2 regions of the Sphingopyxis sp. EU05-FHT14B03 genome follow, and region 2 is predicted to be linked to the other one. Evidence: riboswitches for the same ligand, from Rfam matches in the RefSeq annotation. Region 2 holds a riboswitch; the other holds the start of a gene.
The links. A riboswitch is a leader RNA that binds a small molecule or an ion and turns the genes downstream of it on or off. The one in region 2 is predicted to bind cobalamin.
Positions count from the first base shown of each region.

Region 1: linked by a shared signal. The riboswitch ahead of metE (5-methyltetrahydropteroyltriglutamate--homocysteine S-methyltransferase) and the one ahead of AC3WS4_RS20610 (TonB-dependent receptor plug domain-containing protein) in region 2 are both predicted to bind cobalamin.

Region 1 is NZ_JBYTDC010000003.1:353,240-361,004, reverse strand. Features, by position in the region: gene AC3WS4_RS18300 (ArsR/SmtB family transcription factor) at 1-339, opposite strand, end outside; gene AC3WS4_RS18295 (acyl-CoA thioesterase) at 406-783, opposite strand; gene metE (5-methyltetrahydropteroyltriglutamate--homocysteine S-methyltransferase) at 773-3,082, opposite strand; cobalamin riboswitch at 3,199-3,412, opposite strand; gene AC3WS4_RS18285 (peptidylprolyl isomerase) at 3,530-4,225, shown strand; gene AC3WS4_RS18280 (outer membrane protein assembly factor BamD) at 4,288-5,082, shown strand; gene recN (DNA repair protein RecN) at 5,129-6,799, shown strand; gene AC3WS4_RS18270 (hypothetical protein) at 6,796-7,101, shown strand; gene AC3WS4_RS18265 (GNAT family N-acetyltransferase) at 7,098-7,765, shown strand, end outside.
Region 2 is NZ_JBYTDC010000003.1:836,013-843,777, reverse strand. Features, by position in the region: gene AC3WS4_RS20625 (TonB-dependent receptor) at 1-237, opposite strand, end outside; gene AC3WS4_RS20620 (tryptophan halogenase family protein) at 468-1,970, shown strand; gene AC3WS4_RS20615 (sugar porter family MFS transporter) at 2,021-3,430, opposite strand; cobalamin riboswitch at 3,603-3,821, shown strand; gene AC3WS4_RS20610 (TonB-dependent receptor plug domain-containing protein) at 3,999-5,903, shown strand; gene AC3WS4_RS20605 (ABC transporter substrate-binding protein) at 5,903-6,808, shown strand; gene AC3WS4_RS20600 (FecCD family ABC transporter permease) at 6,808-7,765, shown strand, end outside.

The sequences.
Region 1 (7,765 bases), 480 kb from region 2:
GGGCGGGGCGGCATCTTCGGCGCGCAGCAGCGCTTCCAAAGTATCGAGCTGGCTGGTCCAGAAGCGGCGATAGATGCCGAGCCACTGGTCGGCACTCATCAGCGGCGCCGGATCGAGGCTGCACATATGCGTCCGCCCGCGCACCTCGCGGCAGATCAGCCCTGCGGCTTCGAGCACCTTGATATGCTTCGACGCCGCGGCGAGCGACATGGCGAAGGGTTCGGCGAGTTCGCCGACCGAGCGCTCGCCCGTGGCGAGTTCGCCCAGCATCGCGCGCCGCGTCGCGTCGCCGAGCGCGTGAAAGATCGTGTCGAGAGTCTGCGAATCATGTTCAACCATGTGGTTAAATATGATTCGCAGATCCCAATTGTCAACCTGTTGGTTGAATATGGAATGGTATGGCCTTCAGCCGAGCGGTGCCACGGCGCGCGGTCGCCGGTCGGGACCCATCGCGACAAAGGCGAAATTGGCCTCGGTGACCTTGTTCGCGTCGTCGGAATGGCGGTCGCGCGCCCAGGCTTCGACCGCGACCTGCATCGAGGTGCGCCCGACCTTGAGCAGCCGGGCATAGACCGACACCTCGTCGCCGATGAAGACGGGGCGGTGGAAGGTCATGCCCTCCACCGCGATCGTCACCGCCCGACCGCGCGCATGGTGCGACGCGACCGAGGAGGCGGCGAGATCCATCTGCGCCATCAGCCAGCCGCCGAAGATATCGCCATAGACATTGGCGTTGGCGGGCATCGCGGTGACGCGGACCGCAGGGGAACCATCAGGCTGCATCATAGGCCCCCTTGACGCGCAGCCGCTGCGCCGCGGCGACCATCGCGATGAGGGCGGGGCGCACCTCGTCCCATTTGCGCGTCTTGAGCCCGCAATCGGGGTTCACCCAGATCTGCTCGGCGGGCAGACGCTGGCTCGCGAGTTTCAGCAATTGCGTCATCTCGCCCTCGGCGGGGGTGCGCGGCGAATGAATGTCATAGACACCCGGGCCGATCTCGTTCGGATAGGCATAGTCGGCGAAGACGTCGAGCAGCTCCATCTGCGAGCGCGCGGTCTCGATCGAGATGACGTCGGCGTCCATCGCGCCGATCGACGCGATGATGTCGTTGAACTCCGAATAGCACATATGGGTGTGAATCTGGGTGTCGTCGGCGACCCCCGACGCCGACAGCCGGAACGCCTCGACCGCCCAGTCGAGATAGGCCTGCCATTCGCCGCGGCGCAGCGGCAGGCCTTCGCGAAGGGCTGCTTCGTCGATCTGGATCACTGCCGCGCCTGCGCGCTCGAGGTCGAGCACCTCGTCGCGGATCGCGAGCGCGATCTGGCGGCAACTCACCGCGCGCGGCTGGTCGTCGCGCACGAACGACCAGTTCAGGATCGTCACCGGACCGGTCAGCATGCCCTTCATCGGCCGGTCGGTCTGGTCCTGCGCATACCGCCACCATTCGACCGTCATCGGCGCCGGGCGCGACACATCGCCATAGAGGATCGGCGGCCGCACGCAGCGCGAGCCATAGCTTTGCACCCAGCCACTCTGGGTGAAGGCGAATCCCGCCAGCTGCTCGCCGAAATATTGCACCATGTCGTTGCGCTCGAATTCGCCATGGACCAGCACGTCGATCCCGATTTCCTCCTGCCACTTGATCGCGGCGCGCGTTTCGACGCGCAGATATTGGGCATAGGCGGCATCGTCGATCTCGCCCTTGCTATGCGCCGATCGCGCCTTGCGAACCTCGGGGGTCTGGGGAAAGGAGCCGATCGTCGTCGTCGGAAAGGCGGGCAGGGCGAGCCGGTCGTGCTGCAACGCGCGGCGGTCGGCGAAGGGCGAGCGGCGCTCGACCATCGCCGCGTCGATCGCCGCCATGCGTTCCTGTACCGCCGGGTCGTGGATGCGCGGCGAACTGCGGCGCGTCCCGGCGGCGGCACGCGCGGCGGCAAGCTCCTCGGCCACTATGTCCTCGCCTTCGTTGAGCGCCCTGGCGATCGTCGCCAGCTCGCCGATCTTCTGCACCGCAAAGGCCAGCCATTGCGCGATTTCGGGATCGAGCCGCTTTTCGAGCGCGAGGTCCACGGGCGTGTGGAGCAGCGAGCAGGACGGCGCGACGATGATATCGCGCGTCGCGGCGATCGGCGCGATGCGCGCCAAGATCATATCGAGATCGGCGCGCCAGATATTGCGTCCGTCGATCACCCCCAGCGACAGCAGCATCGCCTTCGGCACGCGGGCGCAGATCGCGCCGAGCTGTTCGGGCGCGCGGACGAGGTCGATGTGCAGGCCGTCGACCGGCAGTCCCGCGACGAGCCCGAGATTCTCGCCGAGGCCGCCGAAATAGGTGGTGAGCATCAGCTTGACCCCGGCGCCCGCCAGCCGCGCATAGGCGTCGGCGAAGGCGGCATGCTGGGCATGGTCGAGGTCGAGGACGAGGCAGGGTTCGTCGACCTGGACCCAGTCGGCGCCGGCATCGGCAAGCGCGGTCAGGATTTCGGCATAGACGGGGAGCAGCGCGGGGAGCAGCGACAGCGGCTCGACCCCGCGCCCCTTCGCCAGCATCAGATAGCTGACCGGCCCGAGCAATACGGGGCGGGTGTGATAGCCGAGCGCCTTGGCCTCGAGAAACTCATCGACCAGCCGTGTCGACGACAGGCGAAAGACCTGCCCCGCTTCGAGTTCGGGCACCATATAATGATAGTTGGTGTCGAACCATTTGGTCATTTCCTGCGCGGTCGCGTCGAGGCTGTGGGCGCAGCCTTGATGGCCGGCGCCGCCCTGCGTGCCGCGCGCCATCGTGAAATAGGTGCCGAGCCCGACCGCAGCGCCGTCCCATCGGTATCGCGCCGGAATCGCGCCGACCATCGCCGAGGTGTCGAGCACATGGTCGTAGAGCGAGAAATCGCCCGAGGGCAGGATATCGGCGCCCAGCGCGTGCTGGCGCGCCCAGGTCGCGGCGCGCAGCGCGGCGGCGCCTTCGCGCAATTCCTCTTCGTCCTTCTTGCCCGCCCAATAGCCTTCGAGCAGGAATTTCAGTTCGCGGCGCGGGCCGATGCGGGGGAAGCCGAGGGTGGCGACGGAGATGGCCATGTCTTCAAACCTTGCGTTGGGCAAGGGACGGGCCGGACCACAAGCAACGGCCGATGCGTCCGGCAGGACAAGCCCGGGCGCAGCCATGCATGCGACCAGACCGGACACCCCGCCGGAGGACGTTATCTGACGAGGCAGGTCTCCTGGCTCACGGATCGACGCGGGGGTCTGGCCTTCCCGGTTCCTTGCCGAACCAGTGACACGTATCGACCACCGCTCACCGCTTACAGTTGCGGGGGCAGCGCCGGCCTTGCCCCGAAAGGCGCACCGGCTTCCCGTCTTAGCCCCATGTCCTGCCGGACGCGGGGAACCTCGACCGGCCTAGAATAGCTCCGACCGGCGAGCTGTCAATACGCATATAAAGATTTCTTTATATGTTGATCCGCGCACCACCCGCCGTTGCGAAGGGGGTCGCCAGCGTGATGGTTTTTCGCTTATGCTGGCGCGATGCTGACGATGATCCTTCCGGCGCTCGCGCTTGCGGCCCAGCCCGCCACGGTCCCGACCCAGACGACGCAATTGCCGCCGCCGATTCCGCCCATCGCCGGCCCGGCCGCACCGCTGGTCGAGGTCGATACGCGCCCCTTTGTCGCACTTACCACCGACCTCGGCACGATCGTCGTGCGGCTCGAGGACAAGCGCGCGCCGATCACCTCGGGCAATTTCCTGCGCTATGTCGACGGCAAGCGCATGGACGGTTTCAAATTCTATCGTGCGACGCGCAACTGGGGTCCGGCGAACCAGCTGGTCCAGGCGGGCAACCGCGGCGACCCGCGCACCAACTTCGCGCCGATCGCGCACGAACCGACGACGACGACCGGACTCACCAATTGCAAGGGCGCGCTGTCGATGGCGCGGCTCTACCCCGGCGACGCGACCAGCGACTTCTTCCTGCTGCTCGGCGACATCAAGGGTTTCGACGCCGATGCGCCCGGCGGCGACGGCGCGGGCTTCGCGGTGTTCGGCGAAGTCGTCGCGGGCGCCGATGTCGCGGAGAAGATTTTCGCCGCGCCGGTCTCGCCGACCGCGGGCGAGGGGGTGATGCAGGGCCAGATGCTCGACCCGATGGTGACGATCAAGACCGCACGCCGCGTTCCGGCACCCGCGGACGTGCCGGCGGGTTGCGTGGTCAAAGCGCCGTAATTCCGCGCCGACACCCCCATCATTTATTTTGCGTTCATCCGCGCTGTGGCTATACCGCGCCCATGACTCAGCGTCCCACCCTGCGCGCCTCGACGCGCCTGCTCGCCGCCGCCCTTGTGATCACCCCCCTGCTGGCCGCTTGTGCCGGGGGCAGCGGCGTCAAAAAGGACACGCGTTATGTCGCGCGCGACGTCAATACGCTGTACCGCGCGGCGCAGGACCGGCTCGACCGGAACCAATATGGCCTCGCCGCCGCGCTGTTCGACGAGGTCGAGCGCCAGCATCCCTATTCGCCCTGGGCGCGCCGCGCACAGCTGATGAGCTCGTTCAGCTATTATATGGACCGCGAATATGCGCCGGCGATCGAGGCTTCGCAGCGGTTCCTGTCGATCCACCCGGGCAACAAGGACGCACCCTATGCCTATTATCTGATCGGGCTCAGCTATTATGAGCAGATCAGCGACGTCACCCGCGACCAGAAAATCACCCAGCAGGCGCTCGCCGCCTTGGGCGAAGTGATCCGGCGCTATCCCGACAGCCGCTACGCCGCCGACGCGCGGCTCAAGGTCGATCTGGTGCAGGACCATCTTGCGGGCAAGGAAATGGAAATCGGCCGGTTCTACCAGCGCAGCTCGAACTGGCTCGCCGCGTCGATCCGCTTCCGCGAAGTGACCGAGAAGTTTCAGTCGACGAGCCACACCCCCGAGGCGCTCTATCGCCTGACCGAATGCTATCTCGCCCTGGGCGTGCCGTCGGAGGCGAAGAAGTCGGCCGCGGTGCTCGGCGCCAACTATCCGGGCAGCAAATGGTATGAGCGCGCCTATCAGCTGATGCAAAAGAATGCGCCTTCCGCGTGACGCGCGGGGCGTGGATTCGCTTTTTGTTCTGATGTAAGGGCGGGTCATGCTGACGGCCCTGTCCATCGCCAATATCGTCCTGATCGAACGGCTCGACCTCGATTTCGCGGCCGGGCTCGGCGTGCTCACCGGTGAGACCGGCGCGGGCAAGTCGATCCTGCTCGACGCGCTCGGACTGGCGCTTGGCGCGCGCGCCGACAGCGCGCTGGTCCGCCAGGGCAGCGACAAGGCGCAGGTAACCGCGAGCTTTGCCGCGCCGGCACCCGGCACCCCGCTTGCCGCGCTGCTCGCCGCAAACGATATCGGGATCGAACCCGGCGAACCCTTGCTCGTCCGCCGCACGCTGCGCGCCGATGGCGGCAGCCGCGCCTTCCTCAACGACCAGCCCTGCTCGGCGGCGCTGCTGCGCGAAGTCGGGGCGCATCTGGTCGAAATCCACGGCCAGCACGACGATCGCGGCCTGCTGGCGCCGGCGGGGCATCGCGCGCTGCTCGATACCTATGGTCGCTGCGACAGTGCGGCGGTCGCTGCGGCGCATGGCGAATGGCGCAGCGCCGAAATGCGTCTCGCCGCCGCTCGCGCCGCGCTCGACGAGGCCGAGCGCGATCGCGACTGGCTGACCCACTGCGTCGCCGAACTCGCGACATTGGCGCCACAGCCGGGCGAAGAGGCCGAACTCGCCGAAGCGCGCGGCGCGATGCAGAAGGGCGAGCGGATCGCCGGCGACATGGGCGCGATCATGGCGGCGTTCGAGGGCAGCGACAGCGGCCCGGCGCAACTCCGCGCCGCGGCGCGGCGGCTCGACCGGCTCGCGGGTGATCATCCCTTGCTCGCTGAGGCGCTCGCCGGGCTCGACCGCGCGATCATCGAGGCCGACGAGGCCGAGCAACGGCTGAACGAGGCGGCGCGCGCGCTCGAATATGACCCGGCGCGGCTCGAAGAGACCGAAACGCGATTGTTCGAACTGCGCGCGATGGCGCGCAAACATCATGTCCAGCCCGACGAACTCGCCACCCTCGCGGGCGACCTCGCGGCACGGCTCGACGCGATCGAGGGCGGCAGCGAGGGCCTCGCGAAGCTGGAGGCCGAGGTTGCGGCGAAAGCCGCGGCCTACACCCATGCCGCGACCGCGCTGTCCGACGCGCGGAGCAAGGCGGCGGCGCGGCTCGACAAGGCGGTCGCGGGCGAACTGGTGCCGCTCAAGCTTGATGCCGCGCGCTTCCAGACGCTGGTCGAGCGCCTGCCCGCCGAACGCTGGGGTGCCGAGGGCATGGACCGCGTGGAGTTCCTGATCTCGACCAACCCCGGCGCACCCTTCGCGCCCTTGATCAAGATCGCGAGCGGCGGCGAACTCTCGCGCTTCATCCTCGCCTTGAAGGTGGCGCTGGCCGAAGAGGGCGGCGCCGACACGATCATCTTCGACGAAATCGACCGCGGCGTCGGCGGCGCGGTGGCAAGCGCGATCGGCGAGCGGCTGGCAAGGCTCGCGGGTGCCGGCAAGCAACTGCTCGCGGTCACGCACTCGCCGCAGGTCGCGGCCAAGGGCGCGGCGCACTTCCTGATCGCCAAATCGAGCGAGGGCACGGTGACGCGCACCGGCGTCCGCGCGCTCGACGAAGCGGCGCGGCGCGAGGAAATCGCACGGATGCTGTCGGGGGCGGAAGTGACTGACGAGGCAAGGGCGCAGGCCGAGCGGTTGCTGGAAGTCGCTGCATGACGCGGCGGGGGAACGCCCTTCGCCTCATTCAGTCGGGCAGAATAGTCCTCGCGCTCCTGATTCCACTGCCATTTTTCCTGTTCCGCTATGTCTGGGATGCCGTTAATTCCTTTTATCATCCGGAGACCTACGACCCGCAGCGCTTTTGGCTGTCGAGCATCCCCGAACTGGTAATCGCGGTCGCGGCGGCGTTGTTTATCGGGCTCTGGCGTTTTCGGTCGCAAGATGTTGGGAAGGCTATGGTTTTCATCGGGCTTGCGATTGTTGCTGCGTCGGTGGCCTTGGTCGGCTTTGCCTTATGAGGGCGATCACCCACCCCCTCGACCGCCCCGTCTGGAACATGCTCACCGGACGGCAGGCGCATCTGGCCGAGGGCGACCCCGGTTCGGCGGTGCGGATCGACCGCGGCTATGGCGTGTTCGGCATCGCCGCCGACACTGGTCCCGCCGCGCAGGCGGCACTCGCCGCGCACTGTCCCGTCGGCGAGGAATTGTGGATCGTCGATGGCGAGCCCTGGCCGCTGCCTCCCGGCACGCGCGAAGAGAAGCGCGCCGTCCTGACGCAGATGGTCGCCGAGGGGCCCCCGCCCGCCCGGCGCGAAAACGAACCTGTGATCATCGCGCTCGGCGACGCCGACGCCGCCGAAATGGCGGTGCTCGCCGACCATGCCAAGCCCGGGCCATGGGGGCCGAAGACGCATCTCTACGGCCCCTTCTTCGGCGTGCGCGAGAATGGCCGCCTGCTCGCGATGGCGGGCCAGCGCATCCTCTTGCCCGGCATGGCGGAGGTCAGCGGCGTGTCGACGTGGGAGGATTGCCGTGGCCGCGGGCTGGCGCGTGCGCTGATCGGCCATGTCATGCGCGCGATGGTCGCGCGCGGCGAGACGCCCTTCCTCCACAGCTATGCCGACAATGCGGGCGCGATCGCGCTCTATGAATCGCTGGGGTTTCGCATCCGCCGCGAAAT
Region 2 (7,765 bases):
GCGGTCGGGGAGCGCGCCGATATCTTCGGCGGTGATCGAATCGATGACGGTGTCGGCGTTTTCCTTGCGCCCCTGCGCGCTTTGCAGCGCGGCGCGGAAGCCGGTGACAACGATCTCGGGCGCGTTCGACGGGTCGGCGACCTCGTTGGTGTCGGTGTCCTGGGCAAAGGCCGGGGTAGCGATTATCGCGGAGGCGACGAGCGCCAGCGTCGAAACGCCCAGGCGAAGCCAGGGCACGTTGTGATTCGTGAGCCGAACGTCACGAGAAAACGTCGTTACAACAGGCATTTAAACCCCTCCCATGTCATGGGCCTTTTCGGCCTCATCGGGTTGCGCTGCCGAAAAGGTAGCGCTACCATTCACCTGTCATATGATATAGGTCGGGTTTCGACAAGCGGTGATTTGCCTTAGCGACGAATAGCGACGATCGTGTGTGATAAAAATGCCGACGTTGAAGGGGGAGTGCGATGGAAGCGACCAGGATTCAATCGATCGTCATCGTCGGCGGCGGCACCGCCGGCTGGATGACCGCGGCGGCCCTCGCGCGGATATTGGGCCCCGATTATGCCAGCATCACCCTCGTTGAATCGGACGAGATCGGCACCGTCGGGGTCGGCGAGGCGACGATCCCGCAGATCAACATCTTCAACCGCATGCTCGGGATCGACGAGGACGACTTCGTCCGCCGTACCAAGGGCAGCTTCAAGCTCGGGATCGAATTCGTCGACTGGGGCGGCATCGGCCAGCGCTATTTCCACCCCTTCGGCAATATCGGGGTCGATATGGGCGGGGTGTCGTTCCACGCCTTCTGGCAGCGGCTGCGCGGCGAAGCCGAATTCGCCGACGTCGAGGATTATTCGGTGATGGCCAAGGCGGCGCGCCACGGCAAGTTCATGCGCCCGACCACCGCCCCCGGCTCGCTGCTCTCGTCGATCGCCTATGCCTTTCATTTCGATGCCGGGCTTTACGCCCTCTATCTGCGCGAGCTGGCCGAGGGCAGCGGGGTCACCCGGATCGAGGGCAAAATCACCGGCGTGACGCGAAACGGCGAGAGCGGCCATATCGAAAATGTGACGATGCAGGACGGCCGCACGGTGGGTGGGCAATTGTTCATCGACTGCTCGGGCTTTGCCGGGCTGCTCATCGGCCGCGAGCTTGGCGTCCCTTATGTCGACTGGTCGGCGTTTCTGCCGTGCAACCGTGCGGTCGCGGTGCCGTGCGAACTCGGCGAAGACTTTTCCCCCTATACGCGCTCGACCGCGCGCTCGGCGGGCTGGCAGTGGCGCATCCCGCTCCAGCACCGTGTCGGCAACGGCCATGTCTATTGCAGCGACTATATCAGCGACGACGAGGCGGCGGCGGCGTTGCTCGCCAATCTGGGCGGCAAGCCGCTCGCCGATCCTCGCTTCCTGAAATTCACCACCGGCCACCGCGCGCGCTTCTGGGAAAAGAACTGCGTGTCGATCGGGCTGTCGGCGGGGTTCATGGAGCCGCTGGAATCGACGAGCATCTGGATGATCCAGACCGGTATCGCGCGCCTCCTGTCCAACTTCCCCGATGCCGGCTTCGAAGCCGCGAGCATCGACCGCTATAATCGCCTGATGGTCGAGGAGAGCGAGCTGGTTCGCGATTTCCTCGTGCTCCATTACCATGTCACGACGCGCGACGATTCGGACTTCTGGAACTATTGCCGGACGATGCCGATCCCCGACCGGCTCGCCGAAAAGATCCGCGTCTTTCAGAGCAGCGGGCGCGCCTTTCGCGAACATGAGGAATTGTTCAACGACACCAGCTGGTTCGCGGTGATGGAGGGGCAGCGGCTCGGCGCCCGCCGCTACGATCCCGTCGCCGAACTGATGCCGATCGAGCAGACGCGCGACCGGCTGCGCCAGATCAAGGCGGCGGTGACCGCATCGGTCGACCATATGCCGCGCCACCGCGACTATATCCGCGACCATTGCGCCGCATGAAAAAGGGGACCGGTCGCCCGGTCCCCTTTGAAGGCGTCGCTCGGACTCGCTCAGCCTTCCATGGCTTCAAGCTCCTTGCCCTTGGTCTCGACGATGAAGCGCTGGACCAGGAAGAAGCTGATCACCGCGCAAATCGCATAGAAGCTGTAGCTCACCGCCAGCCCCAGCCCGACCGCCATGATCGGAAAGGTGAAGGAGATGAGGAAGTTGGCGAACCACTGAAAGAATCCGCACACCGCCAGCGCCGAGCCGCGGATCTGGTTCGGGAACATTTCGCCCAGCATCACCCACATGATCGGGCCCCAGCTGAGGTTGAAGAAGATCACGTACAGATTGGCCGCGATCAGCGCGAGCGTGCCAAGCGACGACGAGAGCTGGAGCTTCCCGCCGGCATCGAGCGTGCCGTTGGCAAAGGCATAGACGAGCGCGAACAGCGTCACCGCCATGCCCGCCGACCCGATCAGCAGCAGCGGCTTGCGGCCGATGCGATCGACGAGCAGGATCGTTCCGAAACAGGCGGCGATCGACACGATCCCCGACACGATGTTGATCTGCAGCGACTGGTCCTCGGTAAAACCGGCGAGCTGCCACAGCGTCGCGCCATAATAGAAGATCACGTTGATCCCGACGAGCTGCTGGAACACCGCGAGCAACAGCCCGGCCCAGACGATCGGCCGCACCCCGCCCTTCACCGGATCGAATATGTCGGACAGGCGCGGGCGATGGTCGGCGCTGAAACTCGCCTTGATCTCGTCGACCTTGGTCGCGGCGGCGGCGGCGCCGAACAGGCTGGTCAACACCTTGCCGGCCTCTTCGACCCGCCCCTTCGACACCAGATAGCGCGGGCTTTCGGGAATGAAGAACAGCGCGACGAGAAAGACCGCCGCCGGCACCGCCTGCATCAGGTACATCCAGCGCCACGCCTCGATCCCCGCCCAATAGGGCGCGGTCGATGCTCCGGCGCTGGCGGCGAGGAAATAATTGACGACGAAGGCGGCGGTCAGCCCGGTGATGATCATGATCTGTTGCACCGTCGTCATCCGGCCGCGGATATGGGCGGGGGCGACCTCGGAGATATAGGCCGGCGACAGCACGCTCGCGGCGCCCACCGCCATGCCGCCCATCATCCGGGCGACGACGAACAGCGGCTGGGCATGGGCAAAGCCCTGGATCAGCGCGCCGATGAGGAACAGGATCGCCGACAGGATCATGACGTTGCGGCGCCCGATCGCGTCGGCGAGGGTGCCGGCAAGAAAGGCGCCGACAAAGCAGCCGATCAACAGCGATCCGACGGTGAAACCGAGCCCCGCCTCGCTCAGGGAGAACGCCGACCGCAACCCGTCCTGGGTGCCGTTGACCGCCCCGCTGTCATATCCGAACAATAATCCGCCGATCGTCGCCACCGCGACGATCGCCGTAATGAGCGCCAGATTGGTCTGGCCTCGCGACGCTGTGTTCATTCACCTCTCCCAAGGTTCTGTTATGGTAGCGCTATCATGAAGGGCAAGCCGCGCGCGCGCAAGCCCCATTCACGCCGCGGCGGAACGCCTGTCCGCGACGGCGACCGCGATAAAGCCGATTGCGAAAGCGCGGCATTGCTCTATGGGCTTGCGCCGCGGGGGCCTGGCCCCCGCAAGATCGCGCCGGTGCCCGAAAGGGCTTAAAACGGGAACACGGTGAGAAGGCCCGGCTCGGGCTTTCGACTCCGAGGCTGTCCCTGCAACTGTAAGCGGTGAGCGCGATGCACCGGTCCGGACTCCTTGTCGGGGCCAGCCACTGGGGCAACCTGGGAAGGCGTGCATCAAGCTGTGACCCGCGAGCCAGGAGACCTGCCAGCGCACCGGTCGCTCTTGCCTTGGTCCAGGGGATGGTCATGGCACGGTAATCCTCCGTCTGAGCGACGACCTGTGCGGCTGGGGCCGCATCGGTGCGTGGTGACGGAGCGACTTGTGCCCGCCCTTCGCCTGCACCGACCGGTTCGCCGGTACGCCCCCGCCACTTCGCTCTGGCGCAAAGGGGGCTTATCCCATGTTGAAGACCGGTTTCATTTCCCTCCTCGCGCTGACGGCGGCGACGCCCGCCTTCGCGCAGTCCAATCCCGACGAAACGTCGACCGAGGCGAACGGTGATACCATTGTCGTCACGGCGAGCGGCGTCGAACAGAGCCGCACCGAAACGGGCCACACCATTTCCGTTATCACGCGCGACGATCTGGAAACATCGCAAGTGACGTCGATCAGCGACGCTTTAAACCTCGTGCCAGGCGTAGCTGTCGCACAAAGCGGACCCGTCGGATCGCAAACCAGCGTGTTTATCCGCGGCGCCGAAAGCAGCCAGACGCTGGTGCTGATCGATGGCGTGCGGATCAATGATCCTTCGACGCCCAATGGCGCGTTCGATTTCGGTGGATTGCTTACGGGCAATATCGACCGGGTCGAGGTGCTGCGCGGTGCCAATTCGGTCATCTGGGGCAGCCAGGCGATCGGTGGCGTCATCAGCGTGCAAACCGTCGCACCCACGGACACGCTGTCGGCCAATGCTTTCGCCGAATATGGCAGCCATGACACCGCCAAAGTCTTTGGCAATGTGTCGGGCAAGAGTGGGATCATCTCCGGCAGCGTCGGCGCCGGCTATTATCGCACCGACGGTATTTCGTCGCTCATCGGCGGCACCGAACGCGATGGGTACAGGAACTTCTCCGCCAACGGAAAGTTGCTCGTCGAATTCTCGCCTGCCCTCGCGCTCGATCTGCGCGGTTATTACAACAAGGGCCGGATTGAATATGACGACGCCTTTGCCTTTCCGGGCAACCCGGCAAATTCCATTCCCGAATCCGATAACGAACAGTTCGTCGGCTATGCCGGGTTGAACCACGACCTGCTCGACGGCAAGTGGAAGGGGCGCCTGTCGTACAGCCGTACCGACCTGACCCGCAAAGGCAGCGAGGATGGCGCGACCGGTCCTTTCAACTACAATGTTTTCACCGCGCGCGGCAAAGTCGACCGTTTTGCCTATGACGGCAATGTTGACTTCGGCATCGCGTCACTGGTTTTCGGCGGCGCCCATGAAGAGACGTTCGCCAGCACTTTCTATCCCTTGGGCGGTGACACCACACCCACCAGGTTCAAAAGCGACTATTCCAGCTTTTACGGACAGATTGGCGTACACCCGTTTGACGGCCTGACGGTCAACGGCGGCGTGCGGTACGAAGATCATTCACAATATGGCGACCACACAAGCTTTGGTGCCGACGCGGCCTATACGCCCAATGATGGCAAGACCATATTCCGCGCGAGCTATGCCGAAGGTTTTCGTGCGCCGACGTTGAGCGAGGCATTGCCGCCATTCGGCAACATCAATCTGAAACCGGAAACCTCCAAAGGCTTTGACGCCGGAATCGAGCACAGTTTTATCGATCGCAAAATCACGGCGACCGCGACCTACTTCCATCGCAAAAGCAACGACCTCATCGCTTATAATCCCGCGACATTCCAATCGGAGAATATCGGGCGGGTGAAGTCAGAGGGCGTCGAGCTTGGACTTATCGTCCGGCCCAACGACAATCTGGACGTGCGGGTGAATTACGCACTGGTCGATGCTACCACCCGCTCCCCGGGTGCCAATTTTGGCAACCAGCTTGCCCGCCGCCCAAGGGACAAAGCGAGTTTCGTCGCCGACTGGAAATCGCCTTGGGGCCTGAAACTGGGTGCAACGATTGCCCTGACCGGCGACAGTTTCGACAATATCAACAACAGCTTCGCCAATCGCCTCGACGGATACTGGCTGACCGCCGTGCGTGCGGCTTTCCCAATCACCGATCAGCTCGAAGTTTATGGCCGGATCGAAAATCTGTTCGATGAGGATTATGTGGTTGTCAAAGGCTATAATACTTACGGTCGCACAGCCGCCATTGGTATCCGCGTAAAAATCTGATGCAGGGGGTCGGCCTGGCGTCTGTGTTTGCCGCCGCGGTGCTGCTGGTTTCGACCGGCAGCGCCGTGGCGCCGCCCGACGCCGGGCCGCCGCCTTCGAAGCCACTGCGCGTCATGTCGACGAACCAGTGCACCGACCAACTGGTGCTGGCGCTGCTGCCGCCCGAACGGATCGCGTCGGTGACCTGGCTGTCGCGCGATCCGTCGGGGTCGCTGATGGCCGAGGCGGCGCAGCGAGTCGGCATCAATCACGGCCTTGCCGAAGAGGTCGTCCAGCAACAACCCGATCTGATCGTCGCCGACCGTTTTTCGAAACCGACGACGCGGGCGATGCTCAAACGGCTCGGCTATCCGATGATCGAGGTCGACGACGCGACCAGCTTCGATGCGATCCGCGCCAATGTCCGGCAGGTCGCGCGGGCGGTCGGCGAAGTCGCGCGCGGCGAGGCGATGATCGCCCAAATGGACCGCGAGCTTGCCGAACTGGCTCGCGATCCCGGGCCGCCGCTGCGTGTCGTCGCGTGGGACGGCGGTGGTTTCAGCGCGAGCAAGGGGTCGCTCTATAACGCGGTGCTCGAAGCGGCGGGCGCGGTGAACATCGCCAACGAGCCGCCGGTGTCGCGCTATAATCGCCCCGACACCGAAGTGCTGCTCGTCGCCGCGCCGACCCTGCTCGTCAAGGGCGCCGGGGTCCGCCCCGAATATGGAATGCGCGAGAATATCGAGCGTCATCCGCTCGTTCGCCGCTATTGGGACGGCGCGCGGACGGTGGCGATTTCGCCGGCCTATTATGGCTGCGGCACCCCCAGGATAAGCGAAGCGGCGATCCGGCTGCGCGCCGAACTGCGCGGCGCCGCGAGCCGGGTCCGCACCTCGCTTCCCTTTGCCGGGGCTCATGCGCTGTGATGCGCTGGTTTGTCCCGCTGCTGGTCGTCCTGTTGCTGCTCGCGGGATTCGCCTCGCTGCTCGCCGGAACGGTGTGGCTGACCCCCGAACAGGCGCTCGGCGGGCTGCTCGCGGGTCGCACCGACCTCGCGTCGCTGATCCTCGTCGAAATCCGCCTGCCGCGGCTGATCCTCGGGCTGATGGTCGGTGCGATCCTCGGCCTGTCGGGCGCGGTGCTGCAGGGGCTGCTGCGCAACCCGCTCGCCGAACCCGGCCTGCTCGGGGTGTCGGCGGGCGCGTCGCTCGGCGCGGTGATCGCGATCTATTTCGGCTTCGCGGCGAGCTTCGCGATGGCGCCGCCGCTGTTCGGGCTCGTCGGCGGTTTCGTCACCGCGGGCACCGCGCTCGCCTTGTCGCGGCGCGGCGGCACATTGTCGCTGATCCTCGCCGGCGCCGCGGTCAGCAGCATCGCCGCCGCCGGGGTCAGCGTCGCGCTCAACGTCGCGCCCAACCCTTATGCCGCCTATGAAATCATGGTCTGGCTGATGGGCTCGCTCGTCGACCGCAGCTGGGACCATGTCTGGCTTGCAGCGCCTTTCATCCTCGTTGGCGCGATGCTGTTGCTCCTGACCGGCCGCGCGCTCGACGCACTCGCGCTCGGCGAGGCGCAGGCCGAAAGCCTCGGCATCCATGTCGCGCGCACCCGCCTGCTCGCGCTGCTCGGTACCGCGATGGGGGTCGGCGCGGCGACGTCTGTGGCCGGTGCCATCAGCTTCGTCGGGTTGATCGCGCCGCATATCGTCCGCCCGCTCGTCGGGCACCGGCCGGGCAAGACGCTGGTCCCGGCGGCGCTCGTCGGCGCGCTGCTCGTGACCCTCGCCGATGTCGGCACAAGGCTGCTCGTCGTCGACGGCAAGATCCTCGCGCTCGGGGTGTTCATCAGCCTGTTCGGCGCGCCCTTCTTTCTGTGGCTCGTCC